DNA from 4 places in the Geodermatophilus sp. SYSU D00779 genome. Region 3 is predicted to be linked to each of the others. Evidence: riboswitches for the same ligand, from Rfam matches in the RefSeq annotation. Region 3 holds a riboswitch; each other region holds the start of a gene.
The links. A riboswitch is a leader RNA that binds a small molecule or an ion and turns the genes downstream of it on or off. The one in region 3 is predicted to bind cyclic di-AMP.
Positions count from the first base shown of each region.

Region 1: linked by a shared signal. The riboswitch ahead of ACI79G_RS01080 (LysM peptidoglycan-binding domain-containing protein) and the one ahead of ACI79G_RS10370 (hypothetical protein) in region 3 are both predicted to bind cyclic di-AMP.
Region 2: linked by a shared signal. The riboswitch ahead of ACI79G_RS09605 (transglycosylase family protein) and the one ahead of ACI79G_RS10370 (hypothetical protein) in region 3 are both predicted to bind cyclic di-AMP.
Region 4: linked by a shared signal. The riboswitch ahead of ACI79G_RS08920 (aggregation-promoting factor C-terminal-like domain-containing protein) and the one ahead of ACI79G_RS10370 (hypothetical protein) in region 3 are both predicted to bind cyclic di-AMP.

Region 1 is NZ_JBJGZQ010000001.1:229,778-237,229, forward strand. It holds gene ACI79G_RS01050 (flavin-containing monooxygenase) at 1-664, opposite strand, end outside; gene ACI79G_RS01055 (PucR family transcriptional regulator) at 807-1,973, shown strand; gene ACI79G_RS01060 (NADPH:quinone oxidoreductase family protein) at 2,043-3,011, opposite strand; gene ACI79G_RS01065 (hypothetical protein) at 3,093-3,269, opposite strand; gene ACI79G_RS01070 (DNA-directed RNA polymerase subunit alpha C-terminal domain-containing protein) at 3,301-3,828, opposite strand; gene ACI79G_RS01075 (alpha/beta hydrolase) at 3,916-4,776, shown strand; cyclic di-AMP (ydaO/yuaA leader) riboswitch at 5,041-5,160, shown strand; gene ACI79G_RS01080 (LysM peptidoglycan-binding domain-containing protein) at 5,162-6,268, shown strand; partial or broken gene ACI79G_RS01085 (NAD(P)-dependent oxidoreductase) at 6,452-7,120, opposite strand.
Region 2 is NZ_JBJGZQ010000009.1:158,628-166,079, forward strand. It holds gene glgX (glycogen debranching protein GlgX) at 354-2,471, shown strand; gene treY (malto-oligosyltrehalose synthase) at 2,474-4,801, shown strand; cyclic di-AMP (ydaO/yuaA leader) riboswitch at 5,087-5,254, shown strand; gene ACI79G_RS09605 (transglycosylase family protein) at 5,279-5,839, shown strand; gene treZ (malto-oligosyltrehalose trehalohydrolase) at 6,356-7,452, shown strand, end outside.
Region 3 is NZ_JBJGZQ010000010.1:153,682-161,133, reverse strand. It holds gene ACI79G_RS10400 (DUF5313 family protein) at 1-112, opposite strand, end outside; gene ACI79G_RS10395 (MarR family winged helix-turn-helix transcriptional regulator) at 234-752, opposite strand; gene ACI79G_RS10390 (MFS transporter) at 906-2,447, shown strand; gene ACI79G_RS10385 (TetR/AcrR family transcriptional regulator) at 2,444-3,049, shown strand; gene ACI79G_RS10380 (hypothetical protein) at 3,141-3,467, opposite strand; gene ACI79G_RS10375 (polysaccharide deacetylase family protein) at 3,762-4,358, opposite strand; gene ACI79G_RS10370 (hypothetical protein) at 4,670-5,170, opposite strand; cyclic di-AMP (ydaO/yuaA leader) riboswitch at 5,172-5,319, opposite strand; gene ACI79G_RS10365 (FAD-dependent monooxygenase) at 5,615-6,829, shown strand; gene ACI79G_RS10360 (acyl carrier protein) at 6,870-7,166, shown strand; gene ACI79G_RS10355 (benzoate/H(+) symporter BenE family transporter) at 7,260-7,452, opposite strand, start outside.
Region 4 is NZ_JBJGZQ010000009.1:2,903-10,354, forward strand. It holds gene ACI79G_RS08880 (PP2C family protein-serine/threonine phosphatase) at 1-625, shown strand, start outside; gene ACI79G_RS08885 (VOC family protein) at 660-1,043, shown strand; gene ACI79G_RS08890 (hypothetical protein) at 1,045-1,431, opposite strand; gene ACI79G_RS08895 (DUF2784 domain-containing protein) at 1,490-2,188, shown strand; gene ACI79G_RS08900 (cupin domain-containing protein) at 2,349-2,843, opposite strand; gene ACI79G_RS08905 (MarR family winged helix-turn-helix transcriptional regulator) at 2,958-3,470, shown strand; gene ACI79G_RS08910 (DUF72 domain-containing protein) at 3,569-4,291, opposite strand; gene ACI79G_RS08915 (class I SAM-dependent methyltransferase) at 4,300-4,944, opposite strand; gene ACI79G_RS08920 (aggregation-promoting factor C-terminal-like domain-containing protein) at 5,103-5,942, opposite strand; cyclic di-AMP (ydaO/yuaA leader) riboswitch at 6,159-6,319, opposite strand; gene ACI79G_RS08925 (LLM class flavin-dependent oxidoreductase) at 6,535-7,452, shown strand, end outside.

The DNA of each region.
Region 1 (7,452 bases), on a different contig from region 3:
CTGGCATCACGTAGGACGGCGTGCGCTGCAGCATCGTCACGTGCCCGGCCGTCCCGGCCATCGCCGGCACCAGGGTGACCGCGGTGGCGCCGCTGCCGATCACCAGCACCCGCTTGCCGGCGTAGTCCAGGTCCTCGGGCCAGGCTTGAGGGTGGACGACCGGGCCGCGGAAGCGCTCCCGGCCGGGGAAGACGGGCGTGAAGCCCTCGTCGTAGCGGTAGTAGCCGCCGGCGCAGAACAGCCAGCCCGCCGAGAGCTGCAGCCGCTCGCCGGTGTCGGTGCGCTCGACGTCGACGGTCCACCGGGCGTCGGCGGTCGACCACGAGGCCGCCAGCACCCGGTGGTGGTACCGGATGTGGGCGTCCAGGCCGTTCTCGGTGATCGTCTCGCGCAGGTAGGCGAGGATCCGCGGCGCGTCGGCGATCGACTGCTCGTCCCGCCACGGCTTGAACTCGTAGCCGAAGGTGTGCAGGTCCGAGTCCGAGCGGATGCCGGGGTAGCGGAACAGGTCCCAGGTGCCACCGGAGGCCGCGCGGGCCTCGAGGACGGCGAAGCTCTTCGCCGGCAGCTCGGTCGTGAGGTACCGGCCGGCCCCGATGCCGGAGATCCCGGCCCCGACGACGAGGACGTCGAGGTGCTCGACCGGCGTCTGCGTGGTGGTCACCCGTCCGACTCTCCGTGGTGCGCACCACTTGTGCCACTGCATGCTGCACCACGATGCTCGCCCGGTGGTGCAGAGTGCTGCGGGCGGGCGGTGGCCGGAGCTCTCCCCTCGGGGGCGGGAGCTCTTCCGGAGGGGTGCGGAGGTGGCCCTCGACCCCCACGACGCGTGGGTCGAGGAGCTGCACGCCGCCTCCCTGGGCGGGCCGCGGATGCGGCCGGTCGCCGAGGACCCGGTGCTCGCCGCGGCGACCCGGCGGGTCAGCCTGGCCAACCTGCTGCACTGGGCGGCGGCCAACGTGCAGCACCCGGGACGCCGGGTGCCGCCCAACACCGGGCCCGAGTCGCTGGAGGCGGCCCGCGACCTGGTGCGGCGGGGCCTGGACGAGTCGGCCCTGGACGCCTACCGCGCCGCGCAGGGCGTGGCCTGGCGGCGGTGGATGGAGATCTGCTTCGACCTGACCTCCGACCCCGCCGAGCTGCGCGAGCTGCTCGACGTCTCCGCGCTGTCCATCGCCACCTTCATCGAGGACACCGTCGCGGCCACCTCCGAGCGGATGCGGGCCGAGCGCGACGAGCTCACCCGCGGTGCGCACGCCGAGCGCCGGGCCGCGGTCAGCCTGCTGCTGGAGGGCGCCCCCATCAGCCGGGCCCGCGCCGAGGCCCAGCTCGGCTACGGCCTGGCCGGCCCGCACACCGCCGTCGTCGTGTGGAGCGGGTCGGGGACGGCCTCCGAGCAGCTCGAGGCCGCGGCCGAGGCCGTCGTCCGGGCCGGCGGGGCCGCGCACCGGCTCACCGTCGTCGCCAGCGCCGCCGCGCTGTGGGTCTGGCTGCCGGTGGCGACCGCGCCGAACGCGGGGCAGCTCGCCGACGAGCTGGCCCCGCACCCCGACGTCCGGGTGGCCGTGGGCCGCCCGGGCCGGGACGTCGACGGCTTCCGCCGCAGCCACCTCGACGCCGCCACCACCCAGCGCATGGTCGCCCGGCTGACCAGCCCGCAGCAGGTGGCCCGCTACGAGGACGTGCAGCTGGTGGCGCTGCTCACCGCCGAGCCGACGCAGGCCGACGAGTTCCTCGTCGACACCCTGGGCGGCCTGCTGCACGCCGACGCCGACACCCAGCAGGCGGTCCGGACCTACGTCCGCGAGCTGGGCAACACCTCGCGCACCGCCGAGCGGCTCTACACGCACCGCAACACGGTGCTGCGCCGGCTGGCCCGCGCCGACGAGCTGCTGCCGCGCCCGCTCGCCGACAACGTCGTCAGCGTCGCCGCGGCCCTGGAGGTGCTGCGCTGGCGCGGCACGGCGACCTGAGGGAGGACCCCGCTGCCCCCGCCACCCGCAGGCTCGCGCCGGGACCCTGCAGCGGGGCCGCGCCGCTCGTCAGTCGCGGATGCGCAGCAGCACCTTGCCGGTGGCCCGGCGCTCGTCGAGCTCGGTGACCGCCGCGGCGGCGTCGGCGAGGTCGTGCACCGACCCGAGGACCGGGTCGAGGGCGCCGCGCTCGAGCAGCGGCTGCAGGTCGCGCCACTGCTCCTGCACGTAGCCGGGGTCACCCATCCAGAACGCGCCCCAGCCGACGCCGACGACCGAGACGTTGTTCAGCAGCAGCCGGTTCACCTTGACCGTGGGGATCTCCCCGCCGGTGAAACCGAGGACCAGCAGCCGGCCCTCCCGCGCCAGGCTGCGCAGCGAGTCGGTGAAGCGGTCCCCGCCCACCGGGTCGGCCACGAGGTCCACGCCGCGGCCGCCGGTGAGCTCCTTGACCCGGTCGCGGAACCCGTCGGCGAGCACGACCTCGTCGGCGCCGGCGGCCCGCGCGGTCTCGCCCTTGCCCTCGCTCGACACCACCGCGAGTACGCGCGCGCCGTAGGCCTTGGCCAGCTGGATGCCCGCCGTCCCCAGGCCGCCGGCGGCGCCGTGCACCAGCACCGTCTCGCCCTCGCGCAGCTGCCCGCGGCGGCGCAGCGCGAAGTGCATGGTCAGGTAGTTCATGGGCAGCGCCGCGCCCTGCTCGAAGCCCACGCGGTCGGGCAGGGGGAAGACCAGGCCGGGGTCGACCGCGGCCACCTCGGCGAACCCGCCGAAACCGGGGAAGGCCGCCACCCGCTGACCGGGCCGGAAGCCGCTCCCCTCCGGCGCGCCGCGCACCGTGCCGGCGACCTCGCTGCCGGGGACGAACGGCAGCTCCGGCTTGACCTGGTACTGGCCGCGGCTGAGCAGCACCTCGGGGAAGGTCACCCCGGCGACGTGCACGTCGATCAGCACACCCGCGTCCGCGTCGGGCTCGGGGACGTCGACGACCGAGATGGCCGAGGGGCCGTCGAGGGTGGTGATCTGGGCGGCGCGCACGGGTCCTCCTGGACGGTGGGGGTGCTCAGGCGGCGAGCTTGTCAGAGCGCGGAACCGGGGCCGCACCGCGGGGTGACGGCCTCAGTCGGTCTCCGGCTGCTCCGTCGACTCCGGTCCGACGGCGGGGGCGGCGCCGCCGAGCTCGGTGCTCCGTGTCGACTCCGCGTCCTCGAGCCTCGGGACGCGGGGGTCGTCGGGCAGCGGGGGAGCGGTCTCCTGCGGGCCGTCGTCGCGCGGCGGGGTGCTCTCGGTGTCCATGACCCCCGGGGTACCCCGCCGGGCGGCGGACTCATCCCCTGGCGAGCCGGCGCAGCCGGCGGACCGGCTCCCGGACGGCGCACAGCGCCAGCCGCACCGGCAGGGTCGCGACGGCCTGCCCGACCCGGACGCCGAGGCGCCACAGGTCGGCGTAGTCCGGCGGCCGGGGCGCGGTCGGCGGAGGCTCGGGCGGGGGCGGCGTCGCGGGCACGATGAGGTCCACCGTCGTCCGGCGGCGCGTGCTGCGCAGCGACTCGAACGACGGGATCGCCGGCGCGGCGGGCGACTCCTCGTCGTCCGGGTGGGTGTCCGGGGGAGGGAGCCGTTCCTCGCGCTGGCCCCCGGGCGTGCGGCCGGGCGGCTCCGGGACGACGCGGCGGATCGCCGCGATGCTGCCCGGGCCCAGCCCGTTGACCGCCCGGAGGTCGGCCCGGGTGAGGCCGGCGAGCTGCGCGGTCGTGGTGATCCCGGCCCGGGCCAGTGCGGTGACCGCCCGCGCGGGCAGGCCGAGGTCGCTGACGGTCTCCCCGGGCGCGGTCCCCGGCGACGTGGTCGGCATGGTGTCCAACCTAGGACCGGCCGCCCGGCCGCACCGGTCCAGGGCTCCTGCAGGATGCCCGCAGTCCGTGCGCACAGGAGGCTCCCGATGGCTGCTGCCCGTCCCGGCGGGTCCCCGCCCCCGATCCACACCGAGGGCACGCTGGCCTCGGGGCTGTACCGGCAGGCCTGGACGGTCGAGGACCCGGTCGGCGCGGTCGTCCTGGTGCACGGCGCGCACGAGCACGGCGGCCGGTACCGGCACGTCGCCGAGCGGCTGGCCGCCGCGGGGTACGCCACCCACGCCGTCGACCACCCCGGCCACGGCCGGTCCCCGGGCCGCCGCGGCAACATCGGCAGCATGGCCGCCGCCGTCGAGGGCGTGGCCGAGCTGGTGCGGTCCGCCGGCGAGCAGCACCCCGGCGTCCCGCTGTTCGTCTACGGGCACAGCCTGGGCGGGCTGATCGCGCTGCAGTACCTGACCGGGACGCCGGACGCCCGGGTCGCCGGCGCCGTCATCTCCGCGGCCGCGCTGGACACCAGTGCCGCGAACGCCGTCCAGCGGACCGTGGCGCCGCTGCTGTCCCGCGTCCTGCCCGACCTCGGCGTCCTGCGGCTCGACGCGGAGGCGGTCAGCCGGGATCCCGAGGTGGTCCGCGACTACCGGGCCGACCCGCTCAACCACAACGGCCGGATGGTCGCCCGCACCGGCGCCGAGCTGATGACCGCCGCGCTGGCCATGCCCCGGCGGCTGCCCTCGCTGACCGTGCCGCTGCTGGTGCTGCACGGCACCGCCGACCGGCTGGTGCCGCCGGCCGCCAGCGAGGTCGTCCGGGCGCACGCCGGCTCCCCCGATCTCACGCTCCGGACCTACGAGGGGCTGTTCCACGAGCCGCACAACGAGCCCGAGAGGGACGAGGTCCTGGCCGACGTCGTCGCCTGGCTCGACGCCCACCGTCCCTCCTCCTGACCGCTCGCCGCGGGGCGGGAGGCCGTGCGGCGAGCGGTCAGGGGTGACCACGGCTACACCGGCGCGACACGCCGCGCCGACCTGCGGCGCGCCGGTTCCGGAGCCGGTTTGTGACCGGCGTCACGACGACAATGCACATGACTGCACGTAGCTTTTCGTGTGCGCTCAGCAAACGAGAGAGCGCGGCGCCGGTCCGCCAAACCCTGCCCACCGGTCGCCCTCCAGATCCCAGGGCAGGGGTGGGGGACCCACGACCACGGCGCGCCACGACTCGAGCCGCACGACTCGAGCGGAGGACCGCCTCGGGGTGAAGCCGCGGACCGCGGCCGGGCACCGATCGCCCGAACCCGACAGCTCACCTCGCCGGCGGTGATCGGAGATCACCATGGCCAAGCACCGCGCACCCCGCTACGTCCGCACCAAGAAGGCCCTCGCCAAGGCGCCCGTCGCCGCCGGCGCCACCGTCGTCGGGTTCAGCGTCCTGGGCTCCCCGGCCCAGGCCCTCGCCGCCACCACCCACGACTGGACCGGCGTGGCCGAGTGCGAGTCCGGCGGCGACTGGAGCATCAACACCGGGAACGGCTACTACGGCGGGCTCCAGTTCAGCCAGTCGACCTGGGCCGCATACGGCGGCACGGCGCTCGCACCCCGCGCTGACCTGGCGACCCCCGCCCAGCAGGTCGAGATCGCGGAGAAGGTCCTCGCCGGCCAGGGCATCGGCGCCTGGCCGACCTGCGGGGGTCGCCTGACCGACGGCACCACGGCGGCCGCCGCCGAGACGCCGGGAGCCGCGCCGAGCGCCGCTCCGGCGACGAGCCCGGAGGACGCCGACACCCACGGTCGCCACGCCTCCGAGGACGGCTACACCGTCGAGCGCGGTGACACGATCGGGACGATCGCCGCCGCCCACGGCCAGTCGTGGCGCGACCTGTACCAGCGCAACGTCGACGTCATCGGCGCCGACCCGAACGTGATCCTCCCGGGGCAGGTCCTGCACACCGCCGACCCGGCGGCCGCCGCTCCGGCTCCCGCCGCCGGCTGGGCGGGGAACGCGGCGCCCGCGTCGGTGGTCGTCCCGCTCGCCGCGGCGGCCGCTCCGGCCCCGGTGGCCGCTGCGGCTCCCGCGGCCACCGCGCGCATCACGAACAGCGCCGGCGACGTGGCCTCGCAGGTGCAGGCCGCGGCGAACCGGGTGGTCAGCGAGGTGCCCGGCGCCGACTCGATCACCATCGGCGGCACCCGGGCCAGCGCGACCGACCCGAACGGCCACCCGTCCGGCCTCGCGCTGGACTACATGGTCACGTCCGACGCCGCCCTCGGCGACGCCATCGCCGAGTACCACATCGCCCACTGGGACGAGCTCGGCGTCGAGTACGTCATCTGGCAGCAGCGGATCCTGACCTCGCCGGACGGCGTGTGGAAGGCCATGGCCGACCGCGGCAGCGCGACGGCGAACCACATGGACCACGTGCACGTGAACTACGCCGGCTGAGTCCCGGCCCGGCCCGCGGGCGGGGCCCCCCCCCCGGCGCGGGGGGGGGGGGGCCCCCCCCCGGGGCCCCCCGGCCCCCCCCCCCGCCCCCCCCCCCCCCCCCCCCCCCCCCCCCCCCCCCCCCGCCCCCCCCCCCCCCCCCCCCCCCCCCCCCCCCCCCGGCCGGCCGCCGGCGGCGTGCGGGGTGAGCAGCAGGTTCGGCGCGTCCCACAGCGGGGAGTCGGCCGGCAGCGGCTCGACCTCCGTGACGTCCAGCGCGGCGCCGGCGATGCCCGCCTCGGTGAGCGCGGCGACGAGGGCGGGCTCGTCGACCGTCGTCCCCCGGCCGACGTTCACGACGAGGGCGTGCCGCGGCAGCGCGGCCAGCCGGGCGGCGTCCAGCGCGTGGGTCGTGGCCTCGGTGGCGGGCAGGATCATCACCAGGACGTCGGTCTGCCGGAGCTCGTCCTCCAGGTCGTCCTGGGCGACGACGGGGAACCCGGCCCGCTCCCCCGCGCTGCGCCCCACGCCCCGCACCTGCGCACCGAGGGCCTGCAGCAGCGGGGCCAGGTGCTGACCGATGTTGCCGAAGCCCCACACGAGCACCCGGGCGCCGAGCAGGGTGGTCACCCGGCCGTCGGGGTGCAGCGGCTGCAGCCCGCCGAGCTCGTCGGCCCAGCGGTGCCCGGCCTGCGCGGCGATCGCCTCCGGCAGCCGGCGCAGCAGCGCGAGCACCAGGGCGAGGGCGTGCTCGGTGACCGGCCGGTCGTGCAGGCCCGCGCCGGAGGTCACGACGACGTCGTCGGGGAAACCCGCGTTCAGGACGACGTCCGGCCCGGCCGCCAGGGTCTGCACCCAGCGCAGCTGCGGCATCCGGCCGGCGACGGCGCGCAGGTCGTCCAGGCCGTTGCCCCACACCACCAGCGCCTCGGCGTCCAGGTGCTCCTCGGGCACCGGGGCCGCGGCGTCGTAGCGCACCGCGTCGACCCCCTCGGGCAGCCTGGGGTCGAGCGGGACGGAGTCGGGCAGCAGCAGCTTCACGGGGACCACCCTGCCCGAGGGACGACGCCCGGCGCACGGCGCTCCGGTTGACCGCGCCCGTCGGACCGAACTAGACCTTGCGGTGGCCCGCCCCCGCCGAGGAGGGAACGCCCCCGTGCACGACGACGACCTGCGCGAGCGGCTCGAGCGGCTGGACCTCGAGC
Region 2 (7,452 bases), on a different contig from region 3:
GGGTCGCCGCCTAGCGTCCCCGGTCGCAGGAGCGGTCACCGCCGAGGACCAGTGCCACCCGGGGCCCTGCGCCCAGGACGAGGTCGGACCCGGCGTCGCTGCCCCGGCCGGACCTGCGCACGACGCCCCCCACGGAGACCTCCGCGGGGGGCGTCGTCGTCCCCGCCACGGCCCTCCCCCCGGAGGCCGTGAGCGATGTCTCCGCGCCGTGACCTCGGGGAGGGTTGGACGGCGGTGCGCCCGGGCAGGACGGTCCGGCAGACCACGCGCACCGACCTCCCCGACGACGCCACGCGACGGGGAGGCCACCGGCCCCCGGCGTCCGGGGGCGCCAGCACAGGAGGACCTCGTCCATGAACCAGGTGTGGCCTGGAACCGCCTACCCCCTCGGCGCGACCTACGACGGCACCGGCACCAACTTCGCGATCTTCAGTGAGGTCGCCGAGAAGGTCGAGCTGTGCCTCTTCGACGACGACGGCAACGAGGAGCGCATCCGGCTCCCCGAGATGGACGGCTACGTCTGGCACGCCTTCCTGCCCGGCATCCAGCCCGGGCAGCGCTACGGCTACCGCGTGCACGGCCCCTACGACCCGTCCCAGGGCCTGCGCTGCAACCCCAACAAGCTGCTGCTCGACCCCTATGCGAAGGCGATCGACGGCCAGATCGACTGGGACCCGTCGGTCTTCGGCTACGACTTCGACAGCGGTGAGCGCAACGACGAGGACTCCGCGGCGCACATGCCGAAGTCCGTCGTCGTCAACCCGTACTTCGACTGGGGCGTCGACCGTCCGCCGAGGACGCCCTACCACAAGACGGTCATCTACGAGGCCCACGTCAAGGGCCTGACGATGACCCACCCCGACGTCCCGGAGGAGCTGCGCGGCACCTACGCCGGCATCGCGCACCCGGCCGTCATCTCCTACCTGCAGGAGCTCGGCGTGACCGCCATCGAGCTCATGCCGGTGCACCAGTTCGTGCAGGACGACACGCTCCAGCAGAAGGGCCTGCGCAACTACTGGGGCTACAACACGATCGGGTTCTTCTCGCCGCACAGCGAGTACGCGAGCAACACCGACAACGGCATGCAGGTGCAGGAGTTCAAGGGGATGGTCCGCACCCTGCACGAGGCGGGCATCGAGGTCATCCTCGACGTGGTCTACAACCACACCGCCGAGGGCAACCACCTCGGCCCCACGCTGTCGTTCAAGGGCATCGACAACCGGGCCTACTACCGGCTGGTCGAGGACGACCCGCAGTACTACATGGACTACACGGGCACCGGGAACTCGCTCAACGCCCGAACCCCGCAGGCGCTGCAGCTGATCATGGACTCGCTGCGGTACTGGGTCACCGAGATGCACGTCGACGGCTTCCGCTTCGACCTGGCCTCCACGCTGGCCCGCGAGCTGCACGCCGTCGACCGGCTGTCGGCCTTCTTCGACCTGGTGCACCAGGACCCGGTGGTCAGCCAGGTGAAGCTCATCGCCGAGCCGTGGGACGTCGGCGAGGGCGGCTACCAGGTCGGCAACTTCCCGGCCCTGTGGACCGAGTGGAACGGCAAGTACCGCGACACCGTCCGCGACTTCTGGCGCGGCGAGCCCTCCACCATCGGCGAGTTCGCCAGCCGGCTCACCGGCTCGGCCGACCTCTACCAGCACTCCGGCCGGCGCCCGGTGGCGAGCATCAACTTCGTCACCGCGCACGACGGGTTCACGCTCAACGACCTGGTCTCCTACAACGAGAAGCACAACGAGGCCAACGGCGAGGGCAACAACGACGGCGAGAGCCACAACCGCAGCTGGAACTGCGGCGTCGAGGGCCCGACCGTCGACAAGAAGGTCCTGAACCTGCGTGCCCGGCAGCGGCGCAACTTCCTGGCCACGCTGATGCTCAGCCAGGGCGTCCCGATGCTGCTGCACGGCGACGAGCTGGGCCGCACCCAGCAGGGCAACAACAACGGCTACTGCCAGGACTCGCCGCTGACCTGGATCCACTGGGACGAGGTGGACGAGGGGCTGCTGGAGTTCACCAAGCTGGTCACCAAGGTCCGCCGCGACCACCCGACGTTCCGCCGCCGCCGGTTCTTCCACGGCCGCCCGGTGCGCCGGGGCGAGGGTGACCCGGTGCAGGACGTCGCCTGGCTGACCCCGTCCGGCGACCTGATGACCGAGGACGACTGGGACGCCGGCTACGCCAAGACGATCGCCATGTACCTCAACGGGCACGGCATCCGGGAGACCGACGAGCGCGGGGAGTACGTGGTCGACGACCACTTCTACCTGGCGTTCAACGCCCACCACGAGCCGATCGAGTTCACCCTGCCGGCGGAGGAGTACGCCGTGGCCGCGTGGACCGTCGTCCTCGACACCGCGGAGATGGGCGAGGTCGAGGCGCGGGAGCTCAAGCCCGGCGAGACGGTGACGGTGCAGGACCGCTCGATGGTCGTGCTCAGCGCGCCCCGGCGGTCGTGAGCGTGTCCGAGCCGCTGGACAGCGCCGCCCGCCGCCGGGACGTCCCCACCGGGACCTACCGGCTGCAGGTCACCGCCGAGTTCACGCTGGACGACGCCGCGTCCCTGGCCGGCTACCTCGCCGACCTGGGCGTGAGTCACGCCTACGCCTCACCGCTGCTGCGGTCGGCGTCGGGCAGCACGCACGGCTACGACACCGTCGACCACGCGCACATCGACGAGTCGCGCGGCGGGCAGGCCGGCTTCGACCGGCTGGTCGCGGCGCTGCACGAGCAGGGGCTGGGCCTGGTGCTCGACCTGGTGCCCAACCACATGGGCGTCGCCGACCCGGCGGAGGCGCCGTGGTGGTGGGACGTGCTGCAGCACGGCCGGGAGAGCGCGCACGCCGCGGCGTTCGACATCGACTGGGACTTCGGCGGCGGCCGGGTGCGCATCCCGGTGCTCGGGTCGGCGGACGACGTCGAGAAGCTCGAGGTCGTCGACGGGGAGCTGCGGTACTACGACAACCGGTTCCCCATCGCCCCGGGCACCGGCGAGGGCACCCCGCAGGAGGTGCACGACCGGCAGCACTACGAGCTGGTCGACTGGCGGCGCGCCGACCGGGACCTCAACTACCGCCGGTTCTTCGCGATCAACACCCTCGCCGGGCTGCGCGCGGAGGACCCGGCGGTCTTCCAGGCCACGCACGACCTGGTGCTGCGGCTGGTGGGGGCCGGCGCGGTCGACGGGCTGCGCATCGACCACCCCGACGGCCTGGCCGACCCCAAGGGCTACCTCGACCGGCTGGCCGAGGCCACCGGCGGCCGGTGGACCGTGGTGGAGAAGATCCTCGAGCCCGGGGAGGACCTGCCGGAGTCGTGGCGGACCGCCGGGACGACGGGCTACGACGCCCTCGCCGAGGTCGACGACGTGCTGGTCGACCCGGCCGGCGAGACGGTGCTCAGCGCGCTGGACACCGAGCTCACCGGCGCCCCGGTCGACTACGCGCACCTGGTGCACGACTGCAAGCGCGAGGTCACCGACGGGATCCTCGGCTCGGAGGTGGCCCGGCTGGTGCGGGTCATCGGCGAGCTGCCCGGCATCTCCCGCGAGCAGCAGACCGAGGCGCTGGCCGAGCTGCTGGCCAGCTTCCCGGTCTACCGCACCTACCTGCCCGACGGCCGCGAGCACCTCGACGCCACCGTGGTCGCCGTGCGGGAGCGCCGTCCCGACCTCGGCGCCGCGCTCGATGCGCTGCACCCGGTGCTCTCCCAGGCCGGGACCGAGGCGGCGACCCGCTTCGAGCAGACCAGCGGTCCGGTCATGGCCAAGGGGGTCGAGGACAGCGCCTACTACCGGTGGGCCCGGTTCGTGGTGCTCAACGAGGTCGGCGGCGACCCGGCGCGGTTCGGCAGCACGGTGCAGGAGTTCCACGAGGCGCAGCAGCGCCGCGTGGAGCGCAAGCCGCGGTCGATGACCACGCTGTCGACCCACGACACCAAGCGCAGCGAGGACACCCGCGCCCGGCTGGCCGTGCTCGCCGAGCTGGGGGCCGAGTGGGCCGACCTGGTCCGCGGGCTGCTGACCCGGCACCCGCTGCCCGACCGGCCGCTGGCCCACCTGGTGTGGCAGAACCTGGTGGGCGCCTGGCCGCTGTCCCGCGAGCGGGCGCACGGCTACGCGGAGAAGGCGGCCCGCGAGGCGGGGACGTCGACGACGTGGACCGACGTCGACGAGGAGTTCGAGACGGCGCTGCACGAGATGGTCGACGCGGCCTACGACGACGAGCGGACGAACGCCGAGATCGAGCGGTTCGCCGCCCGCATCGCGCCGTTCGGCCGGTCCAACTCGCTGGCGCAGAAGCTGCTGCAGCTGACGATGCCCGGCGTCCCCGACGTCTACCAGGGCACCGAGCTGTGGGACCTCTCCCTGGTCGACCCGGACAACCGCCGTCCGGTCGACTACGAGCAGCGCCGCCGGCTGCTGGCGCAGCTGGACGCCGGTGAGGTCCCCCCGGTCGACGAGACCGGCGCGGCGAAGCTGCTCGTCGTCTCCCGCGTGATGCGGGCGCGGCGGGAGCACCCCGAGTGGTTCGCCGGGTACGAGCCGGTGGCGGCGACCGGGGTCGCCGCCGACCACGTGGTCGCCTTCGACCGGGGCGGTGTGGTGCCCGTGGCGACCCGGCTGCCCGTGGGCCTGTCGATCGTCGGCTGGGGCGACACCGCGCTCCAGCTGCCGACCGGCGCCTGGCGGGACCTGCTCACCGGCGGCCGGTTCGTCTCCGACGCCGAGGGGCTGCCGGTGGCGGGGCTGCTCGAGCGGCTGCCGGTCGCGCTGCTGGTCCGCGACTGAGGAAGGCCCCCCTGCCCCCACCGCTCGCAGGCTCGCGGCGGGACCCTGCAGGGGGGCGCCGGGTCCGGGCCAGGACCGGTGGACTGAGACGCAGTTCACGTCCCCGCGGGTGCACGTGCGCCCGCGGGGACGTGACCAGGTGATCTGCCCGGTCCCGGTCCCGACGGCCGGCCGTGTCACCGCCGTTGCTCCTGCGGCACGAGGTGAAGCGCCGTGACCTGACCGTTACCTTGTCCCGGCACCCCCCATCCGGGACCGGGTGCCGGAGCCGATCCGCCGAACCCCGTCCGTCGGCCGCCGTACCTCCTGCACAGCCAGGACGGGGGTGGGGGACCCATCTCGGTGTCCGGCCGGTCCGGCCGGGCACCTCGGGGTGAAGCCGTGTGCGCACGGCCGGGGCACCGATCGCTCCGAACCCGACAGCTCACCTCGCAGGCGGCGGATCGGGAGTCCCCCATGCGTTCGTCCTCTTCCCGCATGCCCGCACGCGCCCTGCGCCGCGGCGCCGTGGTGCTCGGTGGCGCCGCCGCCGTCTCCCTCGGCGTCCTCGCCGCCCCGGCCTCGGCAGCGGCCCCCAACGACTGGGACGCCGTCGCCCAGTGTGAGTCCAGCGGCAACTGGGCCATCAACACCGGCAACGGCTACTACGGCGGCCTGCAGTTCAGCGCGAGCACCTGGGCCGCCTTCGGTGGCCACGAGTACGCGCCCAACGCCCACCTGGCCACCAAGGCGCAGCAGATCGCCGTCGCCGAGCGCACGCTCGACGCGCAGGGCCCGGGTGCCTGGCCGACCTGCGGCAAGGCGCTCGACCCCTCCGCCCCCGAGGCGGGCGCGGCTCCGGCCGCGCCGGCCCTGGTGTCCGCCCCCGCGCCGGCGGCCGCCGGCGGGACCTACACGGTGCAGGCCGGTGACACGCTCGGCCGCATCGCGTCGGAGCAGGGCGTCGCGGGTGGCTGGCAGGCGCTGTACGCCGCCAACGACGACCAGCTGAGCAGCCCGGACCGCATCGCGGTCGGCCAGGTGCTGCAGCTGCCGTGAGGCGGACCGGCGGCCGGGGGACGTCCTCCCCCGGCCGCCGGGTGCCGGTGACGACCTGGAACGGCCCCGCTGCAGGGCCCCGCGCGGAGCTCGCGAGCGGTGAGGAGGACGGGGTCCTCCTCCAGAAGCGGATGGCGTCGATGACCCGCGCCCGGACGGCGATCACCGCGGGCAGCAGCCCGGCCGGGGCGCCCACCGCGGTCGCCGCGACCAGCCCCTCGACGGCCGCGGCCACCGGGGAGCCCGGGGTGTCGGCCAGCGGGACGCCGCTGTTGAGCAACCGCTCCAGCGGCAGGATGCGCACCAGCACGACCGACAGCGCCACCGCGGCGAGCCCCTCGGGGGCGGGGTGGTGCCCTCCGGCACGGGTTGGTGCGCACGGTAAGGACACCACGACGGTCCGGATGCCCCGTGGCGCACGGCACGCCGGGAACGCGTGGTTGGCGACCGCCCGCGCGGGCATGACCCCCCGGACCGTCCGCATGACGACCCCGATCTCCCCCTGGAGGCCCCTGCATGTCCGCTGCCGTCGAGTTCGCCGTCTGGGCGCCGGTCCCGGAGCGGGTCCGGCTGCAGGTCGAGGGGTCGGTGCACGAGATGCGCCGGGAGGAGGGCGGCTGGTGGCGCGCCGAGGTCGAGGCCGGCCCGGAGGCCGACTACGGCTTCCTGCTCGGCGACGACGACACGCCCCGGCCGGACCCGCGCTCGCGCCGCCAGCCGGAGGGCGTGCACGGGCTGTCCCGCCGCCACGACCCGGCCTCCTACCAGTGGGGTGACCGCGCCTGGACCGGCCGCCCGCTGGCCGGGGGCGTGGTCTACGAGATGCACGTCGGCACCTTCACGCCCGAGGGCACCCTCGACGCCGCCGTCGGGAAGCTCGACCACCTCGTCGACCTCGGCGTCGACTTCGTCGAGCTGCTGCCGGTCAACGGCTTCGACGGCACGCACAACTGGGGCTACGACGGCGTCCTCTGGTACACGGTGCAGGAGAGCTACGGCGGCCCCGCGGCCTACCAGCGCTTCGTCGACGCCTGCCACCGGCGCGGCCTCGGCGTCCTCCAGGACGTCGTCTACAACCACCTCGGCCCGTCCGGGAACTACCTGCCGCTGTTCATGCCGATCTTCAGCGAGGGCGGCGCGAACACCTGGGGCAGCTCGGTCAACCTCTCCGGCCCTGACTCCGACGAGGTGCGGCGCTACATCCTCGACAACGCGCTGATGTGGCTGCGCGACATGCACGTCGACGGGCTGCGGCTGGACGCCGTGCACGCGCTGGTCGACGAGCGCGCCACCCACGTGCTCGAGGAGATGGCGCAGGAGGTCGACCGGCTGTCGGTGGCGCTCGGCCGGCCGCTGACGCTCATCGCCGAGAGCGACCTCAACGACCCGCGGATGGTCACCCCCCGGGTGGCCAACGGCACGGGCATCCACGCCCAGTGGAGCGACGACTTCCACCACGCGCTGCACTCGGTGCTCACCGGTGAGGGCCAGGGCTACTACGGCGACTTCGCCGCGGCCGGCCTCTCCGGGCTGGCCAAGACGCTGACCGGCGCGTACTTCCACGACGGCACCTGGTCCAGCTTCCGCCGCCGGCACCACGGCCGGCCGGTCGA
Region 3 (7,452 bases):
CCCAGCCGCGGTGCCGCGCGGGCAGCCGGCCACCGAACGCGTACCACAGCCAGCGGTGGGGGGCGGGCCGGACGACCGGCTCGGAGGTGTCGTGCTCTGCCGGCTCTGCCATGGCCCCTGGGTGCTCCTGCTCGACGACGGTCACACCCTCATGGTGCCATGACGTCTGGTGCCCCAATGGTTGGGGCACAAAGTGTTGTCCGTCCTACAGCCGCCGGAGCGGCGGACCGCCGTCAGGCGACCGTGGCCTCCGGCCCGGCAGCCTCGCCCGCTGCGGGGTGCGCGAGGGCCTGCTGGGAGGCCGCGATCACCTGGGTGAGCGCCGCGTGCAGGTCCATCAACTGCTCGACCGGCATGCCCAGGCGCTCGACGATGCCGGCGGGGATCCTCTCGGCCTGCTCGCGCAGCGCCGTGCCCTTCTCGGTGAGCGCCAGGGCGAGGTTGCGCTGGTCCCTCGGGTCCCGCTCCCGGCGCAGCAGCCCCGCCGCCTCCAGCCGCTTGAGCAGCGGCGAGAGCGTGCCGGGGTCCAGTTGCAGCAGGCCGGAGAGCTCCTTGACCGACAGCGTCCCGTGCTGCCACAGCGCCAGCATCACCAGGTACTGCGGGTGGGTCAGCCCCAGCGGCTCGAGCACCGGCCGGTAGACGGCGACCACGTTGCGGGCGGCCACCGACAGCGCGAAGCACACCTGCCGGTCCAGGGCGAGCACGTCCTCGGGCCCGAGCGGGGCCCGGGGCGTCGGGCTGGTCGTCACCCTCCCAGCGTAGGAGTCGTGGCGCTCCGCGCGTTGGCGCACCACCCGTCGACCGCCGACGAGTTTTGGTCATCTGACCAAAACTGTGCCACGATGGCGCCGCCGGCCGGTCGGCCGGCGCTCCCGCCGCACTCCCAGTCCCCGAGGAACCCCGTGAGTCCGCTCCGTCGCTGGTCCGCCCTCGCGGTGCTGGCCCTCCCGGTCCTGCTGATCAGCATCGACATGACCGTGCTCGGCTTCGCCGTGCCCGCCCTGACCGCCGACCTGGGCCCGACGTCGACCGAGCTGCTGTGGATCGTCGACATCTACTCCTTCCTGCTCGCCGGCCTCCTCGTGCTGATGGGCAACCTCGGCGACCGCATCGGCCGCCGCCGGCTGCTCGTGGCCGGCGCCGCCGCCTTCGGGTGTGCCTCGCTGATGGCGGCGTTCTCGACGACGGCCGGGATGCTGATCGCGGCCCGCGCCCTGCTCGGGCTCGGCGGGGCCACGCTGATGCCCTCGACGCTGGCCCTGCTGCGCTCGGTGTTCCCCGACGCTCGGGAACGGCGGCTGGCCATCGCGATCTGGGCGGCCGCGTTCTCCGGCGGCGCCGCACTGGGCCCGATCATCGGGGGGTTCCTGCTCGAGCACGCCTGGTGGGGCTCGGTGTTCCTGGTGAACGCCCCGGTCATGGTCCTGCTGCTCGTCGGCGCCCCGGTGCTGCTGCCCGAGTCGCGCAACCCGCGACCCGGCCCGTTCGACGCGCTGTCCGCCGTCCTGTCGATCGCGGGTGTGCTGCCGCTGGTCTACGCCCTCAAGACCGCCGCGCACGACGGCGTCGGCGTGTCGGTCCTCGTCGGCCTCGCGGCCGGCCTCGGGCTGCTGCGGACCTTCGTGCGCCGGCAGCGCCGGCTGGCCGAGCCACTTCTGGACCTGCGCCTGTTCGGCTCCCGCGCGTTCTCCGTCGCGGTGACGACGAACCTGCTCACGGTCTTCGCCCTGCTCGGGCTGCTGTTCTTCCTCCCCCAGTACCTGATGCTCGTGCTCGGCATGAGCCCGCTGGTCGCGGGCCTGTGGATGCTGCCGCTCGCGGGAGCGACCGTGGCCGGCTCGCTGGCCGCACCGTGGCTGGCCCGCCACCTGCACCTGCGGTGGGTCATCGGCGGCGGGACGGCGCTGGCCGCAGCCGGGCTGACGGTCGGCACGCTGCTCGGGGTCGACGGCGACCGGGTCGTCCTGGTGGTGGCCGGCCTGCTCATCGGCGGAGGGGTCGGCGCGGCCGAGGCGCTGACCAACGACGTCATCCTCGCGACCGCTCCGCCCGAGCGGGCGGGTGCCGCCGCCTCGGTCTCCGAGACCGCCTACGAGTTCGGGAGCGCGATGGGCACCGCGGTGCTGGGCACCCTGGGCCTCTCGGTCTACGCGGCACACCTCGGCGCCGTCGACGGCGTGCCGGCGCAGGCCACCGAGGCCGCCCGGGAGACCCTGGGCGGCGCCGCGGAGGTCGCGGCAGGGCTGCCGCCGGACGCCGCCGCGGCCTTCCTGGCCGAGGCCGGACAGGCGTTCGTGACGGGCATGCACGTCGTCCTGCTGGTCGCCGCCGTGCTGGCGGCGTACGTGGCGGCGCAGGCCGTCGTCCTGCTGCGCGACCGCCCGGTGACCGGCACGGCTCCCGTGGCCGACGACCGGCCGGCACCTGAGACCGTGGGCGGGTGACGGAGGCCAGACGCGCGCACCTGCCCGTCGAGCAGCGCCGGGCCCAGCTGGTGGCGGCCGCCATGCGGGTGATGCAGCGCGAGGGGGCGTGGTCGCTCACCACCCGGGCGGTCGCGAAGGAGGCCGGCGTCCCGCTGGGGGCGGTGCACTACGCCTTCGGCTCCAAGACCGAGCTGGTGCGCGCGGTCTTCCGGGCCGACCGCGACCGGTCGACCGCGCTGCTGCGGCGGGCGGTGGACGCGGGTGGCCCGCCCGCGGAGGTCCTGACCCGGGCCCTGGTCGGCTACGCCGACAGCGTCATCGCCGACCCCGGCGCCGAGATCGTGCTCCAGGAGCTGACCATGATGGGCGGCCGGGACGACGACCTGCGGGCCGCGGCGCGGGAGTCCACCGAGCAGTACCGCGGCGACGTCCTCGAGCTGCTGCACCGCGTGGCCGAGGCATCCGGCGGCACCTGGTCCGGCGACGTCGAGGTGCTGGCGGAGTCGGTCCTGGGGCTGCTGTTCGGGGCGTCGGTGAACTGGCTGTGCACCGGCGACGACGACCTCTTCCGCCGGTGCGCCGGCGACGCCGCGCAGACCCTCGCCGCCCGCCTCGGCTGAGACGACCCCGGGCCGGCGCGAGCGGACCGCGCTCCGGGGAGGCACCCGCCTCAGCCGCGGGCGCGGCAGCGGTTGCGAGTGCCCGCTCCGGTCAGGCCCCCGCCGTGGTCGGGTCCCCGGCGGTGTCGCCGTGCGGCGCCTCGACCGCCGTCGACCGAGGGCCGGCAGCAGCTGTCGGCCGGCCCCGACGGCCGAGCGCCATCGTCAGGAACGCCGTCCCGACGCCGGTGCCCAGCGCGGCCAACGCCCACAGGGGCCCGCTGCGCTCGGTCCCCAGGAGGCGGTCGAGGGACAGGTCCCCGGGCCCGGTCCCGGCCAGCGACGTCACGGCCGCGATCAGGACGGCGTTGTGCTCCCAGCGGCCGTTGGCGGCCCACGGACCGTTGGGCAGGTGCACCTCGCGGATCGCCGTCGTCATGACGCCGGTCAGCGCCGCCGACGCCAGTGGCGTCGCCGGCCCCGCGGCCAGGGGACCTCCACCGACCGTCTCGGTCGTCCCCCACCGTCGCCCGACTCGTCGCCGACCTGGCTCCGTGGGATCCGGCCGGCATCGCTCCGGTCGCTGCAGCCGACCCCGCGCCGTGCGGCCATCGCCGCGCCGTCGGTGTGTCGCTCCTGAGCAGTCGCCACCCGCTACAGCGAGGGGCTCGTGCCGGCGAGCGCGCAGCGAAGGCGCTGACCGCTCCGGCGCTCCGCGGCCTGGTGGGGGGCCTCACTGCGTGCAGTACCCCCTCTCGGCCAGCCCGTCCAGGATCATGGGCAGGGCTGCGGGGGTGTTGTGCCCCGTGGCGTCGTGCAACAGCACGACGCTCCCCGGCCGCACGTCCCGCAGCACCCGGTCCCGGATCGTCGTCGCCGGCGGGTCCGCCCAGTCACGGGGGTCGACGGTCCACAACACCATCGCGTCCAGGCCGACCTGCCGGGCGGCCGCCTCCACGACGCCGTTGGTGTCCCCGTACGGCGGGCGCCACTCCCCGGGGGAGCGCCCCGTGGCCCGCTCGATGACCTCGTTGGTGCGTCGCAGTTGCGACTCCACCTGCGCCTGGTCCAGCGTGGTGAGCCTCGGGTGGTTCCACGAGTGGTTGCCGATCCGGTGGCCCTCCTGGCTGGCGCGACGGACGAGGTCGGGTCGGGCAGCGGCCATCTCGCCGGTGACGAAGAACGTCGCCTCCACGCCCCGGTCCGCCAGCGTGTCCAGGATGTCGGCTGTGGCGGTCGCGGAGGGCCCGTCGTCGAAGGTGAGCCGGACGGAGCCGGCTGCACACTGCTGCGGCGCCGACGCCGCCCGAGCCGGCGCAGCGAGCAGCACCAGCAGGAGTGCGCCGGTGACGAGGCCGGTCCAGCGGCTCGGACCCGGCCTCGTCAGCGCGCGTGCCGGTCCGTGGTCCCGGCCCACCCTGCCGCCGCTCCCCCGCCCCTGAGCCCTGGTGGCCCTGCGCCGGCTGGGGCGGAGGAGGGCCTGCGACCCGGCTCCGGGAGACGGCGCGGGGGTCCGGCTCGGCCCACCGGGCCGGCGGGATCGGTCGGGTGGGTCCGCCGTGGCAGGGCACGCCGATCCCGCCGGCGTGCCCTGCCGACGGGTCCCGGGTCCGGGCACGGTGAGGTGCCTCACCCGGGGACCTAGGTCCGGCTGAGTCGGCCGACCGCGGCCCGGGCCGCCTCCAGGTGCTTCCGGTACGAGCCGTTGGTGTAGGCCACCCACGGCTTGAAGTTGGTGCCCTTGGCGGAGATCCGATGGGCGGCGTTGGCGTTGCACTGGGCGTCGTAGGCGCAGCTCTTGGAGACCGAGGGGTGCCAGCAGCTGTTGATCTGCCAGAGACCACGGTCCACCGAGCCGTTCGGACAGCCCTTCGTCGGGCCGTTCGCGTTCTGCGCGTCCGCACGGCAGGACGACTCCCCCATGCCCACCGCGACCGCGGTGACGAGCCGGTCGCCGGTGAAACCGGCACGCGAGGCGACGGTCGCGCACAGGTCCACTGCTGCACTGGTCGAGGCGTCGGAGTCCGCCCTCGCCGGGGCCGGTACCGCGAGGACGGCGAGCGCCAGGACCGCCACGACGGCCAGGCGGAGGGGCAGCACCGCCCGGACGGGACGACGCATGCCGAGGATGTGCTGGTGCATGAGATCCTCCGAGCGCGCCTGCGGGATGAGCTGTCGGGTTCGGGCGGGAGGACTGCCCGGCCGTGGGGAGCACGGCTTCACCCCGAGGACCGCTGAGGCGGCCCGGAGGTCCTGCGATCTCCCGTTCCTGCCTGAGGTGAGTCGAGGTCGGCCCGGCCAGCGGCAGGACTCGGCGTGCTACCGGACCGTCCCGCGGATGCGGGCGGCCTGACCGTAGGTTGTGACGTGGGTCACAGCAAACGGAGCGCGGAGAGACGGCCGGCGGCCGCAGTGCCGTCACCCCTCCCGGGCCGTGCGCTCACGGTCCGGGACCGGCTGGGTGCACACCTCGGGCGGCGTGACCGATGACAGCGCACGCCGGTCGAGCCCGGCCCGGCTCGGCCCTCGTCCCACCCGGCCGGCGCACCTGTGCGGGACCGCGCCCACTGGCTAGCGTCGAGCCGCATGAGGGATCCCGACCTCCGGGTGGCGATCGTCGGCGCCGGCATCGGGGGACTGTCCCTGGCCCTGGCGTTGCGTGAGCGGGGTGTGCGGGCCGAGGTGTTCGAGCAGGCCGCGCAACTGACCGAGATCGGTGCGGCGATCGCGCTGTCGGCCAACGCCACCCGGGAGTACGCCCGGCTGGGCCTGCTCGACGAACTGGCCGCGGCCTCGACGATCCCCACGGAGCTGGTCTACCGCCACTGGCAGGACGGCAGCCGCATCGCCGCCCACCCGGTGGCCGAGGGCGGTACCTACGTGGACCGGTTCGGTGCGCCGTACTTCGGCATCCACCGCGCCGACCTGCAGAGGACCCTCAGCGGCGCGTTCGGCGCCGAGCACCTGCACCTGGGCTGCCGGCTGACCGATCTCGTCCCGGAGCGCGACTCGGTCGTGCTCGAGTTCGCCAACGGTCGGGTGGCACGCGCCGACGTGGTCGTCGGCGCCGACGGCGTGCGGTCCACCGTCCGCCGGTGGGTCACCGGTGCGGACGACGCCGTCTACTCCGGTACCAGCGCCTTCCGCGGCATCGTGCCCACCGAGAACCTGCCCTCCCTGCCCGATCCGCACGCGATCCAGTTCTGGATGGGCCCCGACGCGCACCTGCTGCACTACGCGATCGGCGGTGCCGGCGAGCTGGTCAACTTCTTCGCGGTGGTGGAGGGCCCGCCGACCTGGCTGCACGACGGCACGGTGGCCGAGGTGCACGAGGACGTCCCGGTCGCGTCCTTCCGGGGCTGGCACCGCGCCGTCACCGAGATGATCAGAGCGGCCGAGAGCCCGATCCGGTGGGGGCTGTTCACGGTGCGCCCCCTGCTGCGCTGGTACCGGGGCCGGGTCGTCGTCCTCGGCGACGCCGCACACGGCATGCTGCCGCACCAGGGACAGGGTGCGAACACCTCGATCGAGGACGCCTTCGCCCTGGCCGCGCTGGTCGCCGGCGCCCGGCCCGGCGACGATCTGGAGCCGGTGTTCTCCCGGTACCAGACGCTCCGCCGGGCCCGCACACGCGCGATCCAGCGCAGCTCCTGGGTCACCAACTCCCTGCTCCACCTGCCCGACGGACCGGTCGCCCGGATGCGGGACGCGAAGGTGGCGAGGTTCCCGGAGGACTTCGGCTGGATCCACGAGTACGACGTGCAGCAGGCGCTCCGGGCGTCCGCTCCCGCACCCCGCTGAGCCACGGGACGCCCCGCCACCGACCGGAGGCAGCACCCTGATGACGCGAGACGAGCTGGAGGAGGGGCCGGCGGAGGTCCTGCGGACGGTCGCCGGCACCGACCCCGCCGACATCGCCCCGGAGAAGTCCTTCACCGAGGACCTCGGCCTCGACTCCCTGGCGATGGCCGAGGTCCTCGTCGCGGCCGAGGACCGGTTCGGCGTGCTCGTCCCCGACGACGACTGGGCGCGGTTCACGACGGTGGGCGATGCCCTCCGGTACCTCGAGCAGGCGACCACCGCGCCACCGTGGACGCCGCCCCGAGCTGGGCGGGAGCGGCCCGCCCCGGGCGGCTGATCCCCGACCGTGCGCGCGGCCCGGGCCGGTCCGCCACGGATGGGCCCGGGAGGGTCGGCACCAGCGGCGGTCGCCGATCCCCGGGACCGGCGCTCAGCTCGGGGCCGGGGAGAAGTCCGGGCGCTCCAGCAGCCCGGAGACGGCCAACCCCGCGAGCAGACCCCAGAAGGCGGCCCCGACGTTCAGCACCGTCACGTCGGCGACGGTCACCACGAAGGTCACGAGGGCGCCGAGGGTGAAGCGGGTGCTGAACGCCGCGACGAAGGACCCCTGCAGCACCCGCAGC
Region 4 (7,452 bases), on a different contig from region 3:
CTTCGACTACGCCGTCAACGGGGACACCGCCGACCTGCTGGTCATCGACTCGGTCGGGCACGGCCTGCCCGCCGCGGTGCTCGCCAGCGTGGCGATCAGCGCCTACCGGCACGCCCGCCGCAACGGGCTCGACCTGCCGGGGATCGCCGCCGAGATCGACGCCGCGATCGCCGGGCAGTTCCCCGGCAGCCAGTTCGCCACCGCGGTGCTCGCCCGCCTGGACATCGACACCGGCCGGCTGCGGTGGATCAACGCCGGGCACCCCGACCCGCTGATCCTGCGCGGCTCGTCGCTGGTGCAGCTGCCGCGGTGCGCGCCGACCCGGCCCCTGGGGCTGCAGGGGCACGAGCCGGTCTGCTGCGAGACCCGCCTGGAGCCCGGCGACCGGCTGCTGCTCTACACCGACGGGATCACCGAGGCCCGCTCGCCGGAGGGGGAGTTCTTCGGCGAGCAGCGGCTGGCCGACTTCGTCCTCTCGGCGTCCGCGGCTGGCTATCGGGCACCGGAGACGGTGCGGCGGCTGATGCGCAGCGTGCTGGCCCACCAGGCCGACCAGCTGCAGGACGACGCCAGCCTCGTCGTCCTGGAGTGGCTCACCGGGGAGGAGCAGGAGCTGGTGCCGTAGCGGGGCCGGTCCTCGGGCGGGGCAGGATGCCCGGGTGGACGTGCTGAGCAGCCGGGTGCTCCTCCGGCCGGTCGACCCCGCGCGGTCGCAGGCCTTCTACCGCGACGTGCTGGGGCTGGCGGTGTACCGCGAGTTCGGCCCGACCGAGCACCCCGGGGTGGTGTTCTTCCTGGGCAACGGTCTGCTCGAGGTCTCCGGGCCCGGCGACGAGCCGGCCCGGGGCCTGGCGCTGTGGGTGCAGGTGCGCGACGTCGCCGCCGAGGTGGGGCGACTGCGCGCCGCGGGGACGACGGTGCTGCGCGACCCGCGGACCGAGCCGTGGGGCCTGGTCGAGGCGTGGGTCGCCGACCCCGAGGGCGTGCGGATCGTGCTGGTCGAGGTACCGGCCGACCACCCGCTGCGGCGCGACCAGCGGTAGCTCAGGCGCGCGGCGTCGTCCCGTCGTCGGGGTCGCCGGGACGGCGGACCAGGTCGGCCACCGACTCCTCCAGCCGCGCCCAGGTCGCGCTCCACTCCACCAGCGGGTCGAGGATCCGCTCGAAGACGGCCAGCTGCTCGTCGAAGGCCTGCAGCTGGGCGGTCATCGCCGCGATCTGCTGCCGCTGGCTGCGCACCGCCCGGTCGATGGCGCGCAGCTGGGCCGCCGACAGCGCGCCGGGTGGCGAGGGCAGCCGCGGCAGCGAGAACGGCACCGCGCCGCGTGCTCGGTCGGTGAAGCTGCGCAGCTGGCCGACGAACTCCTCGACCGACCGGCTCACCCGGCTGCCCGACCCGCTCTCGCGGCCGCCCGCGTCGCTCTCGCTCATGCCCCCATCCTCCCGCCGGGAGGTCCCCGGCGCGCTCCCGGCGTGCCAGGCTGGGTGCGTGCTGTGGGCGCACCTGGTCGCGGTGGTGCACGCGCTGGCCGTCGTCCTCATGGTGACCGGCGCGCTGGTCGCCCTGCGCCACCCCCGGCTGCTGTGGGTGCACGCGCCGGTGGCCGCGGCGATCTTCGCGGTCAACCTGGCGGGGGCGCCGTGCCCGCTCACCGACCTGGAGCTGGCGCTGCGCGAGCGGGCCGGTGGCGAGCCGTACACCGGCGGGTTCCTCGGCCACTACGTCCTGGCACCGGTCGGGCTCGACGTCGCCAGCCCGGCCGTCCAGGCCGGCATCCACACCGTCGCGCTGGTGCCCAACGTGCTCGGCTACGGGCTGCTGGCCGCGCGCGCCACCCGCGGCCGGGTGCGGACGACGAGCGAGGGATGGACCCGGCGGACCCAGGTGCACACCCGAGGTGCCCGTGCGCGGCCCACCAGGGGACGCCCCTGCTGCGTTGGCGGATCGCTCCCCCACGTCCAGCGGACGCAGGTGGTCGGCCACCCAGCTCCCGGGGTGCAGCGGTCGGTGGCCGACCGGGCGGGCCATCGGCGCGAGCGCCCGGACCACCCGGTCGAGCGCGGGGCTCCACCACCCCGAACCCGTCGAGCACCGCCGCGGTGGGGAGCAGGTCGGTCGGCCCCTGCGGTCGACGTGGCCGACCCCGGTGTCGGCGAGGGACCACCCACCGGTCCCGTTCCCTGCTGAGCCGCCCCGCGAGGTCGCGGACGGTCCTGCCCGGGCGCGCGTGCCTCCGCCGCGTACGCCAGCACGCCGGAGAGATCGACCAGCGCGTTGCCGTACGCCAGGGCCTGCAGCACGGGCCGCATCCGGGCGCTGGCACCGTCCGCGGCGGGGAGCCGAACCCTCATCCGAGCCATCGGACGCCATGCCGGGTGGAGGCCTCGGTGTAGGCGGCGGCGTCGAGCTCTCCTGCACCGGCGGCCCGGGCCAGGAAGCGGAAGAGCCCCTCGAGGCCGGCTGGGGTGGTCATGTTCAGCAGGCGCCCGGCTCGGGGCACCACGCGCCGATGGGCGTGGGGGATGCCGCGGGGCAGGAACACGAGATCGCCGGGGCCGAGCCGGAACGTCCGGTCCCCGCAGTCGAACTCGTGCTCTCCGTCGAGGACGTAGTACACCTCGTCCTCGTGCTGGTGGACGTGCCGGGCGACGTCGGTCAGGGGCGGGACCTCCTCGAACACCGTGAAGGCACCCGCCGTGCTCTCGGCGGAGGCCCGCACCACGAGGGTGGCGTCCCCGAAGGCGAGACGCTCCCCCTCGTCGCTGCGGACGGCGAACGGGGCGGGGCGAGAGGCGGGTCGCGACCCCGGGCTCACCGGACGCGTGGCGATCGGCTCTGGCATCGGGTCCTCCTGCATCCAGGGGCGGCGGTGGTGACGTCGCCGGCAACGAAGCCATCAGGCAGCCTGATATACAGACTGCCTTAATAAGTGTCGGGACCTCCTGGAGGGATGTCAATGCCACGTCGCCTGCGCGAGCCGGAGACCAACACCACCTACCTCGTGGAGCGAGCCGCCGCCCGCTTGGAGGCCCGCATCACGGCGGGCGTCGCCGCAGCCGGCCACCCCATCCGCGTGGCGCACTCGGCGGTGTTCGTGAACATCGACCGCGACGGCACCCGGCTCACCCAGCTGGCCGAACGGGCGCTGATGACGCCGCAGGCGATGGGCGAGCTGGTCGACCACCTGGCGGCCCACGGCTACCTGGAGCGCGTCCCGGACCCGAGCGACCGGCGCGCCAAGCTCATCGTCCTCACCGACCTCGGCCAGGACGCCCTGCAGGCCGCGTTCGACACGATCACCGGGATCGAGGCCGAGCTCGAGGAACTCCTCGGCCGCGACGGGCTCCTGCACCTCCGCGGCGCGCTGCGCGAGATCGCCGACCTGCCACCGCCCGCGCCGCCTCGACCCGCGCCCGGCCGCGCCACCCCCGGGACGCCGCCCCCTCCCACGGGCACATCGCCGGCCTGACCCGCGGAGCACTCCCCGGGGACCGCCGTCAGCAACGCGACCCCGACCGTCCGGGTCGGCGACCCGAGCGGCGCGCCGGACGGGCACCTCGGCAGGACTCAGGTCTGGACGAGGGCCCGCAGCGCCTCCGCGTTGCGGACCGCGTGCCCGTGCCCGTCGTTGTTGAAGTAGGCGTAGACGTCGCGGCCGCCGCGCGCCCACTCGCCGATCCGGTCGGCCCACCAGCGCAGGTCGGCGTCGGGGTAGGAGCCGGCGTAGAGGTGGGCGTCGTCCGGGCCGTGCAGGCGCACGTAGACGAACGGCGCGGTCGCCCGCAGCACGCACGGCAGGCCGGCGCCGCTCATCACGCAGTACGCCGCGCCGTGCCGCTCGAGCAGGGCGTACACCGCCTCGTCGTGCCAGCTGGGGTGGCGGAACTCCACCGCGACCCGCACCCACTCCGGCAGCAGGGCGAGGAAGAAGTCGAGCCGGGCGTCGTCCCGGGCCTGGGTGGGCGGCAGCTGCACCAGCAGGACGGCGCGCTTGTCCCCCAGCTCGTGCCAGCACGCGGTGAGCCGGCCGACCCACGTCTCGGGGGCGTACAGCCGCTTGGCGTGGGTCAGCCCGCGCGGGGCCTTGACCGAGAGCTGGAAGCCCGGGGGCAGCCGCCGGCGCCAGGAGGCGAAGGTCGCCGTGCGCGGCCAGCGGTAGAAGCTGGCGTTCAGCTCGACGGTGCCGAAGCGCCGGACGTAGTGCGCCAGCCGGTCCCGCGGCGGGGTGCCCGGCGGGTAGAGGACGCCGTCCCAGTGGTCGTAGCTCCAGCCCGACGTCCCGACGTGCACGGTCCCGCTCAGGGCAGCCGCCAGACCGTCGTGCGGCGCAGCCCGGGCCCCTCGGTCTCCGCGATCTCGTAGACCGCCACACCTTCGAGCCGGTCGTGCGGCAGGTAGGGCCGGCCGGGGTCGCCGACGTAGACCTCGCAGCCGCCAGCGCGGGCCCGGTCGAGGAAGGGCAGCACCCGCTCGGTCATCTCCCGGTCGTAGCAGACGTCGCCGGCCAGGACGACGTCGATGCCGACCGGGTCGCGGCCGAGGACGTCGCCGGTGACGCTGATCCCACCGACGCCGTTGAGGCCGGCGTTGACGCCGACCGCCGTGCGGCTGAACGGGTCGACGTCGCTGGCCAGCACCGACCGGGCGCCGGCGAGGCGCGCGGCGAGCGCCACCAGCCCGCTGCCGGAGCCGAGGTCGAGGACGGCCCGCCCGGCCACCACCGACGGGGTGTCGAGCACGTACCGGGCCAGGGCCTGCCCGCCGGGCCAGGCGGCGGCCCAGAACGGCGGGGTCTCCCCCGCCCCGCCGTCCGCCGCCTCCATCGCCTCCCACAGCGCGACGACGTCGTCGGCGACGTGCAGCCGGACCTCCGGCACCGAGGAGGGCCGCCGCACCTGGGTGTGGGCGCGGACGAAGGCGGACGGGACGGAGCGGACGGTCACACCTCGCAGTCCACCACGGCCCGGGAACGGCCGAGGGCCGCCCCCGCAGTGCGGGGACGGCCCTCGGTGCTGCTGACCTCCGGCCCGGGGGGCAGGAGGCGGCCCCGTCTCGGGTCCCGCCCCGAGCCTGCGAGGGGTGGGGAGGACGGGGTCCTCGCTCAGTACCAGCCGGTGGACTGCGAGTGCGCCCAGGCGCCGCAGGGGCTGCCGTAGCGGCTCTCGATGTAGATCAGGCCCGCGTCGATCTGGCGGTAGCCGTCCGACGTCTTGGCGATGCCGGTGCTGGCCCAGGTCGAGTTGAGGAACTGCGGGATGCCGTAGGCGGTGCTGGTGGGGTTCTGCGCGTTGGGGTTCCAGCCGCTCTCCTTGCCCCACAGCTTCTCCAGGCAGCTGAACTGCTCGGCGCTGCCGACCTTGCTCATCGCGTAGTCCTTGAAGGAGCCACGCGCCGCGGACGACGAGCTGCTGGCGGCGGGCGCCGGAGCCGCAGCCTTCTTCGCGGCGGCGTCGCGCTCCGCGGCCTCACGGGCGGCGGCCTCGGCGGCGGCCTTCTCGGCGGCCGCGCGCTCCGCGGCCTCGCGAGCGGCCTGCTCGGCGGCGGCCTTCTCGGCGGCCTGGCGGTCCAGCTCGGCCTGCTCGGCGGCGGCCTGGACCTGCGCGGCCTGCGCCTCCGCGACCTGACGCTCGCTGCGGGAGGCGGCGAGGTCCTGCAGCGGGGCCAGCTCGGTGGCGGCCGGGGCGGCGAGCGGCTGCTGCGCCGACTCCTCGGTGATGCCGAGCTGCTCGGCGACGCTCATCGAGGCCGTCACCGTCTCGGCCTCGGCCTCGGCGGCCGGCTGCGCGCCGATGACGGTGTTGACGACGATCGCACCGGCGGCAGCGGTGGCCAGCAGGATCGCCGGGCGGCGGCCGCGGGTGGGCAGCCGCAGGCGACGGCGGGCGCCCCGGTTGACGGGGGCGTCGGGGGCCGGGACGGCCGGGAACTGCTTGGTGTCCATCAGGTGGGGGTGCTCCGTGGCGAGAGGGCGCGCGGGAGGGTCCTCAGGGCAGAGGACAGCCCGGTGCGGCGCGGTCTACGGGGACGCCGGCGGACGAGGGGTGCCGGCGGGCGCGGTCAGGTACCGGGTCAGCAGGCCGGGGAAGAGGCGCGGAGTGCGCGTGGCCGGGTGGGCCGGCGTGCCGCGAGGGCCCGTGGGCGGGGCATGCGGGTGCTCCGTTCTTCCGTGAGCCGCCTACCGAGTTAGCTGACGGGTTCGGGCGGGAAGCAGCCCTACCGGCCCGCGCGGCGTGCACGCGGGCGGGATTCACCCCAGTACTGCGGTGGGTCCCCGGCTCGCGCCCGCTGGTGGCGGACACGACTCGGCGGCGTCCGGTCAGGCTCCCCGAGCGGGGACGAGACGACCGACCGGACGTCAGCCACCGTAGGCGGCGTTACCGTCCCGTGACAATGTCGGGAACCACATCGGAAACGTGAGTGACGTCGCACTCCGGCGTCCGCCCTCCCTCCGAGGGGGCAGGACGAGGGGAATACCGCAGGCCGCGGTACGTTGCACGGGCCGGTAGTTGCACTCTCAACCAACGGAGACCGACATGCAGTTCGGCGTCTTCTCGGTCAGCGACATCACGACCGATCCCACCAACGGCCGCACGCCCAGCGAGGCTGAGCGGATCCAGGCGATCGTCACCATCGCGAAGAAGGCCGAGGAGGTCGGGCTCGACGTCTTCGCCCTGGGCGAGCACCACAACCCGCCGTTCTTCTCCTCCTCGCCGACGACGACGCTGGCCTACATCGCCGCGCAGACCACCACGCTGCAGCTGTCGACGGCGACCACGCTGATCACCACCAACGACCCGGTGAAGATCGCCGAGGACTACGCGATGCTGCAGCACCTGGCCGGCGGCCGGGTCGACCTGATGATGGGCCGCGGCAACACCGGCCCGGTCTACCCCTGGTTCGGGCAGGACATCCGCAACGGCCTGCCGCTGGCGGTGGAGAACTACGCGCTGCTGCGCCGGTTGTGGGACGAGGAGGTCGTCGACTGGCAGGGGCAGTTCCGCACGCCGCTGCAGGGCTTCACCTCGACCCCGCGGCCGCTGGACGGCGTCCCGCCGTTCGTGTGGCACGGCTCGATCCGCTCACCGCAGATCGCCGAGCAGGCCGCCTACTACGGCGACGGCTTCTTCCACAACCACATCTTCTGGCCGAAGGAGCACACCGCCCGGATGGTCGAGTTCTACCGCCGCCGCTTCGAGCACCACGGCCACGGCAGCGCCGACCAGGCGATCGTCGGGCTGGGCGGGCAGGTGTTCATGCGGAGGAACAGCCAGGACGCGCTCGCTGAGTTCCGGCCGTACTTCGACGACGCGCCGGTCTACGGCCACGGCCCCTCGCTGGAGGACTTCTCCCGCGAGACGCCGCTGACCGTCGGCTCGCCGCAGCAGGTCATCGAGCGGACCCTCGGCTTCCGCGAGTACGTCGGTGACTACCAGCGGCAGCTGTTCCTCATC